Regions from separate parts of the Shewanella eurypsychrophilus genome, predicted to be linked through region 1. Evidence: predicted binding sites of a transcription regulator. Region 1 holds the regulator's gene; each other region holds the start of a gene.
The links. The regulator LexA, encoded in region 1, represses DNA repair genes until DNA is damaged. The targets are predictions, from matches to a motif close to TACTGTATNNNNATACAGTA.

Region 1 (2,279 bases):
TGAAATATTGATCAAGATCACTTTTAGCGAAACTTTTAAATATTTTAAATAAAAATCAGACACAAAAAAGTCCCTCACGGGACTTAAATAGTCAATTTCTATTCGCTATATTGACTCGAGATCAGTGCAGAGAAACAAATAAACTGGCCTGGCTGAAGTGAGTATCTGTTTGGCGGTGGGGCTTAGCATGTAAGTGACTATTCGCATCCTCAATGACAATACCTAGGGCGCGCGCACTTTTTTCTACCAGTTTGAGTCGGCGATTGTCCCTTGAATCTAAGGCACTAGTCCAGCAGATGACGGCACTGGATGTACCACTGGTGAGCGCCTTCTCCATGGCCCATAAGGTTTCGACTTCGTCTTTAGCATGAACGAGAAGGACGCGGTCCATTCTGACTCCTGCTTCGGCTAACATCTGCTTGTAACCTATGTTAGGAGGACTGATCAATACAATCCATTGCCCCTGATGGCTCAAAGTAGCAAGCTGATTACTCACTTTTCTCAGCTCCACGCGGCCCTGAGTGTGGGTGCTAACTGTGGTGATACTCGCATTGCTTTGTTCGATGGACACTTGGTCAAGGGGATTCGACCATAAACCTGGGTGTCTAGGGCTGTTTCCGATTAAATCATTCATTGCCAAGCTCCTTCGTCAATCAGCGAAATCAATTATTGCCAGTCGCCGTTACGGATCACACCAACAGCTAGGCCTTCAATGGTCAGGCTTTGGCTGGTGAGATCAATAATAATGGGCGAATACTCTTCATTTTCCGCATGTAGATAAACCATGCTGCCTTTTTTCTCAAAACGTTTTACTGTTACGTCGTCTTCAACTCGTGCTACTACTACTTGACCATTTCTTGCTTGTTCTATTTTGTGAACAGCAAGTAAGTCACCCTCGAGAATGCCGATATCTTTCATGCTATCGCCACGCACCCGAAGGAGAAAGTCAGCACTGGGGCGGAACATAGCTGGATCAACTTGGTAATGTTGTTCGATATGTTCTTGAGCGAGAATAGGCTCTCCTGCTGCGACTTGACCTATCAAGGGTAAGCCTAACTCTTCCGGCTCCGCAGCTTGGGTTAATCGAATGCCACGTGAGGTGCCGGGAATTATCTCTATGCAGCCTTTCTTTGCTAATGCTTTTAAATGCTCTTCAGCCGCATTGGCACTCTTGAAACCTAAACGTTTAGCAATTTCAGCACGGGTTGGCGGCATACCAGTATCGGAAATATTACGCTTGATGAGCTCAAGGATTTCGGCTTGTCTTGGTGTCAAAGGTCTCATTATGAATCCTGTCTTTCTATACAGTTACTGTCAGTATATACAGTATTGTGACCAGTGCAAGGATTAACCAAGTTTTATCATAGTTTCAATATTTATGATTTAAGTTCAACAGTTAAGCTGGCCAGTATTTCTCTCGTTGAATTTGAGTCCTTAGCTAATATATTACTGACCATGACTTATAAGTGGCTTTTATTAATGACATTAGGGCTATCTCTGCTTTATCTGGTATTCTATACGGTTATTAAGATGGCTCACATTGCATAAGAAAATGTCTAAAAAAGATTCTCTTTGGTATAAATCATTACGTTGGATTCAAAAACAGTTGGTACTGACTGTCGTCGTGCCCCATGAACCTTTCGTCGATCTCAATTTGGACCCTGATAAGCCAGTGGTTTATGTGATGAAGACTGAGTCTCTCAGTGACATTGCAGCATTGAGTGAAATCACCAGTAAGTATGGACTGCCAAGCCCATATGATGACCTTGTGGTCGATGGTGGAAAGACACCAAGAGTCGTATGTTTAGAGGGAGCTAAGCCTCTATTTGGCCAAAGGAAAAGTAACGAATTTTTCTTAAACAGTTTTATGGAACTGTTGAAGGTGCATAAGCAGAAGCCAGAGCTGGACATACAGTTAGTGCCTGTGAGCCTGTACTGGGGACGAACTCCTGGTAAAGAAGACGATACGATGAAGGCGGCAGTGCTTGAGCGTCAAAATCCAACCTGGCTTCGCAAGTGTCTGATGATTCTTTTTTTAGGACGACACAACTTCGTTCAATTTTCTAATGCTGTTTCAATTCGTCATATGGCTGATGAGCATGGCACTGACAAGCGGATTGCTCATAAGCTAGCTCGAGTCGCTAGGGTTCACTTTAGCCGTCAGCGTAAGGTGATGACCGGACCCGTTTTACCTAAGCGTCAGGTGCTTTTCCAAGACCTATTAAATTCAGAATCTCTCAAAAAAGCGATTCTCGAAGAAGCGGCGAGTAAGAAAATAT
Region 2 (2,279 bases), 1.9 Mb from region 1:
TGATATACCTACATCAACTTCATCGAAGATCAGGGTTGGCGTCGACACTTTTTTGGCTGTTATCACCTGTATGCCTAAACCAATACGCGAGAGTTCACCACCGGAGGCAACTTTAGAGAGTGGCTGCAATGGCTGGCCTGGGTTAGTGGTGACTAGAAACTCGATGCAATCACAACCATTAGGAGAGCTGAGCTCTGGGTTAAAATCCACTGAAATTGTAAACTTGCCTTTTGGCATGCTCAGTTCGTGAATCGATTGAGTTACTTGCCTATCTAACTCTTTAGCATAGCGGATCCGGCTTTGACTGAGCTTCTTGGCATGAACCAGGTAACTTTCTCTACTGGCTTCAACTTGCTGCCTAAGGTCGTCGAGTGCTTCTTCATCGGAGTCTAGGGATAGGAGCTCTTGCTTCAATTTATGGTGGTGAGTCGCCAACTCGGATGCGTTGACATGGTGTTTACGTGCCAGTTGCATGGTTTTAGTCAATCGCTGTTCAAGGTAGGCAAAGTGCTGAGGGTCAAGCTCTAGACCCGTCAGGTAACTTTCTAGCTCGCTACTACTTTCTTGAACTTGAATGAGTGCTTCGTTGAGCATACTCACTACATTTTTGAGTTGTGGATCATAGCTTTCAAGCTCTTGTGCTTGAGTTATCCCTGCATTGATTAATGACTCAACGCTGCCTTCATCGTTATCTTGCAAAATAAACAGCTCATTTTTGCAGGCTTCAACTAAGGCTGTGCCATTGGCGAGTTTCTTGTGCTCAGCTTCTATTTCTTCAAATTCTCCGGGAGTGAGGCTAAACTCATCTAGCTCTTCGACTTGGTACTGGAGTAATTGTTTACGTGCAATACGCTCATGTTGCGACAATTGTAGAGCTTTAAGTTCTTTTTCTATCAATTTACAACGTTGATACCCAGTGGCTACTGAGTCAAGAATCATCTTATGGTTGGCATAACTGTCTAGAAGAGTAAGTTGATGTTCGCTTTTAAGCATGGCGTGATGAGCATGTTGTCCATGAATACCAATAAGAAGCTGTCCAAGGTTTTTAGCTTGACTCAAGGGAACCGGATTGCCATTGATGTATGCTCTAGAGCGGCCGTCACTGCCTATTGTACGTCTCAGTATACATTCACTTTCTAGATCAAGATCGTTATCTTCAAGCCAGCGTTTAGCGATTGGAATATCATTTAATGAAAATCTAGCGCTGACTTCGGCTTTAGTGGCGCCGGGTCTCACAGTACTGGCATCGGCTCTATTGCCCAAACAAAGACCCAGAGCGTCAATAGCAATTGATTTACCAGCACCGGTTTCACCTGTGATACTCGTCATGCCAGGCTTAAAATCTAACTCTAGAAAACGAACGATCGCGAAATTATTGATGCTTAGTTGGCAAAGCATAATGACACCCTCCAATGTACTGTGTTTTTAAACAGTATATACTGATTTTATATACAGTAAAGCTTTGTGTTATTTATGTTCAATAAAATGTTGAAGTCACTAGTAAGCATTATTTTACGTCAAAAAGTGATCAAAGCCGGAGTAAATAATCAATCGCAGGTAAGGTTAAAATACTTAGTATCGTGCCTAACATTATAGCGTGAGCACTGATGGCCGATTTAATTTTATATCGTTGGGCGAGTAAGAACACACTTGCGGCTGTGGGTAAGGCAGCTAAAATCACTCCGATAATAAGGTTTTCTTCACCGACTCCAAATGCAGATAAGAAAAGGTAAGCAAATAATGGCTGAATAATGAGTTTACACAGATTTATCCAAGATAGCTCAGTAATATGGTTAAGCCGTGATGGTGTGTTGGAGTCTTGTTTTTTTGCTTTATTCACCCCAAGAGGCTGCTCATCTTGAGTACCGCTTGCTTTAACAAGCACCATTCCAATAGCAAACAGCGCACATGGACTCGATGTCATACCAATTTGGCGAAGCATGATAGATATAGATTCATTGACTTCGATATTAAGGGCTGACAGAGCAACGCCTATGCAACTGCCAATAACGATTGGATTCTGTATCAATGATTGGGACACAATCATTAACGGAGAAGCTTGTTTCTTGCCGTGATAAAGCTCTATGGTGACCAGTACGAAAGCAAAAACTATCACAGATAAAAGTGTTGCGATTGCTGCAGCGGTTAATGCATTTGGATTATCAGGGAACAAAATCGTCAGTAATGGCATACCGATAAATGCACAATTCCCAAATGTTGTGTTCAACGCCCGCAGAGCGGCTATATCTGTTCGTCCTTTATTCGTGCAAAAAGAAACT
Region 3 (2,279 bases), 1.2 Mb from region 1:
CACTGAGCAACTTAGCCGGTGCTGAAGTTGAGTTTAGTGGTGCATATCCAGGATGGAAGCCAGACAGCAGTTCAGCGGTTATGGCGCTTGTGCGTGAAACTTATGACAGCATCTACAATAAAAAGCCAGTGGTTATGGTTATTCATGCAGGTCTTGAGTGTGGTTTATTTAAGAAGCCTTACCCTGAAATGGACATGGTATCGATTGGCCCAACCATTCGTTATCCCCACAGTCCAGACGAGAAAGTATTAATTGAAACCGTCGATCAGTACTACAAGCTATTATTAGCCGTTCTCGAGCGTATTCCAGAGAAAAGCTAAATAAGGTGTCGAGTTCCTAGGTGCTAGTATCTAGGAATTCGAACCTCCTTCCATGGCCCTAGCTACTCGAACCTAGCACCTAGTTACTTCTTAAAATCCCTTATTTTAAAATCCTAAGTCCATCTGAGACTCGTTCACCTGATTTTCTTCATTTTTCTTTACTTCAGTCTGACTCGCTAAACCAACCGATACACCCAATAAGCGTATTCCTCGACCCTGCTGTCGTTCAAGAGCTTGAGTCAACAAATCATAAAATAGTTTCACCGACATCTCATCAGACCTATGCTCTATCGTCGTCTGCTTAAAGTCATTAAACTTTAATTTGACCACTTGCTTATTGATGGTGCGATCTTTAGCACTGCGACTGACTCTGGCGCCTAACTCCTGAATAAGCTGAGGCATCACTGAGTGACACTGATCTAAACGATAAATGTCTTTCGCTAAGGTGGTCTCTACACCAACAGATTTACGCTCTCTATGGGGAGATATCTCCCGCTCATCGATGCCTTGTGCTCTTTCTATCAATACAGTACCAAATTTCCCAAATCGTTCAATAAGCTCAGCCTTAGGATAAGTCTGTAGCTCGCCACATGTTGTCAGTCCAATATCTTCAAGTTTCTTGCCCGTCACCTTACCCACTCCAGGGATCTTGCTCAGCGGTAACGTTTTCACAAAGGGAGAGATCATATCCGGGGTGATCACATATTGACCATTAGGCTTGTTTAAATCTGAGGCGACCTTAGCCAGAAACTTTACTGGGGCTATGCCGGCAGAGGCGGTAAGACCGGTTACCTCGAAGATCTCCTGTCTAATTGCTTCTGCTATTAAGGTTGCAGAGCCCTGACATTGACTACAATCAGTGACATCAAGATAAGCTTCATCGAGTGAGAGCGGTTCAATCAGATCCGTATAGCGAGAAAAAACGTCACGAATTTGGACAGAGACCTCTTTGTAAACCGACATGCGGCCAGGCACTAAAATAAGATCGGGACACAGCTTCAATGCATAGCCCGAGGCCATCGCCGAACGCACACCAAAAGCGCGCGCTTCATAATTACATGTGCTTATCACCCCGCGACGATCGCTCCTTCCTCCCACAGCAATGGGCTTGCCCCTTAACTCAGGAAAATCTCGCATCTCCACAGCGGCAAAATAGCAGTCCATATCGATATGAATGATTTTTCGCAAATTAGTTTCCAAAGCAGTTTTTAAAAATCAATGTCCAAATCAATGTCAAAACCATTGCCAAAGCACTCTTATAAACATTCTTCTAAACACTTTTATAAATGCTTTTCTAAACACTTTTCTTAAAATTAGTCTTCTTACACCACTATACTGTATATAAAAACAGTATCCAATAGAAATGAGAGTTACAGGATACTTTTGTTCGCTATATAAACAAAAATGCCATTAACATGACGTTAATGGCATTCATAAATTTATGGATTAGCTCAAAGGCTAAGCTCAAAGGCTAAGCTCAAAGGCTAAATTATCTTAAATGTTCAGCATGAAACTTCAAATGCTGCTCTATGAAGCTAGCAATAAAATAGTAGCTATGATCATAGCCTTCATGAGTCTCAAGCACTAAGGGATAGCCACTAACCTTAGCCGCTGCTTGTAACACTTCAGGTTTTAGCTGCTCAGCTAAAAAGTTGTCCGCTTCACCTTGGCTAACCATTGCAGGAACCAATGTTCCGCCATTTGACACTTTTGCATTACGCATCAACACGCTGGCATCATATTCAGACCAAGTGGCACTGTCTCGCCCTAAATAGGCCGTTAAAGCTTTTTGTCCCCATGGACAATTTATCGGGTTGCTTATCGGACTAAATGCCGATACCGACTGGTAAGCCTCACTATTACGCAGGGCTATCACTAATGCCCCATGGCCCCCCATCGAATGACCTGCTATTGCGCGTTTATCTGTTACCGGAAACATGGACTCGATTAATCTTGGTA

Region 2: the regulator LexA is predicted to act here: its motif matches at 1,416-1,435, upstream of recN (DNA repair protein RecN).
Region 3: the regulator LexA is predicted to act here: its motif matches at 1,654-1,673, upstream of dinB (DNA polymerase IV).

The regions. Positions count from the first base shown of each region.
Region 1 covers NZ_CP045503.2:241,291-243,569, forward strand. The annotation lists gene FM038_RS01075 (cell division inhibitor SulA) at 122-634, opposite strand; gene lexA (transcriptional repressor LexA) at 667-1,284, opposite strand; gene plsB (glycerol-3-phosphate 1-O-acyltransferase PlsB) at 1,553-2,279, shown strand, end outside.
Region 2 covers NZ_CP045503.2:4,228,580-4,230,858, reverse strand. The annotation lists gene recN (DNA repair protein RecN) at 1-1,398, opposite strand, end outside; gene FM038_RS18065 (AEC family transporter) at 1,529-2,279, opposite strand, start outside.
Region 3 covers NZ_CP045503.2:1,398,476-1,400,754, reverse strand. The annotation lists gene FM038_RS05870 (aminoacyl-histidine dipeptidase) at 1-320, shown strand, start outside; gene dinB (DNA polymerase IV) at 426-1,508, opposite strand; gene fghA (S-formylglutathione hydrolase) at 1,810-2,279, opposite strand, start outside.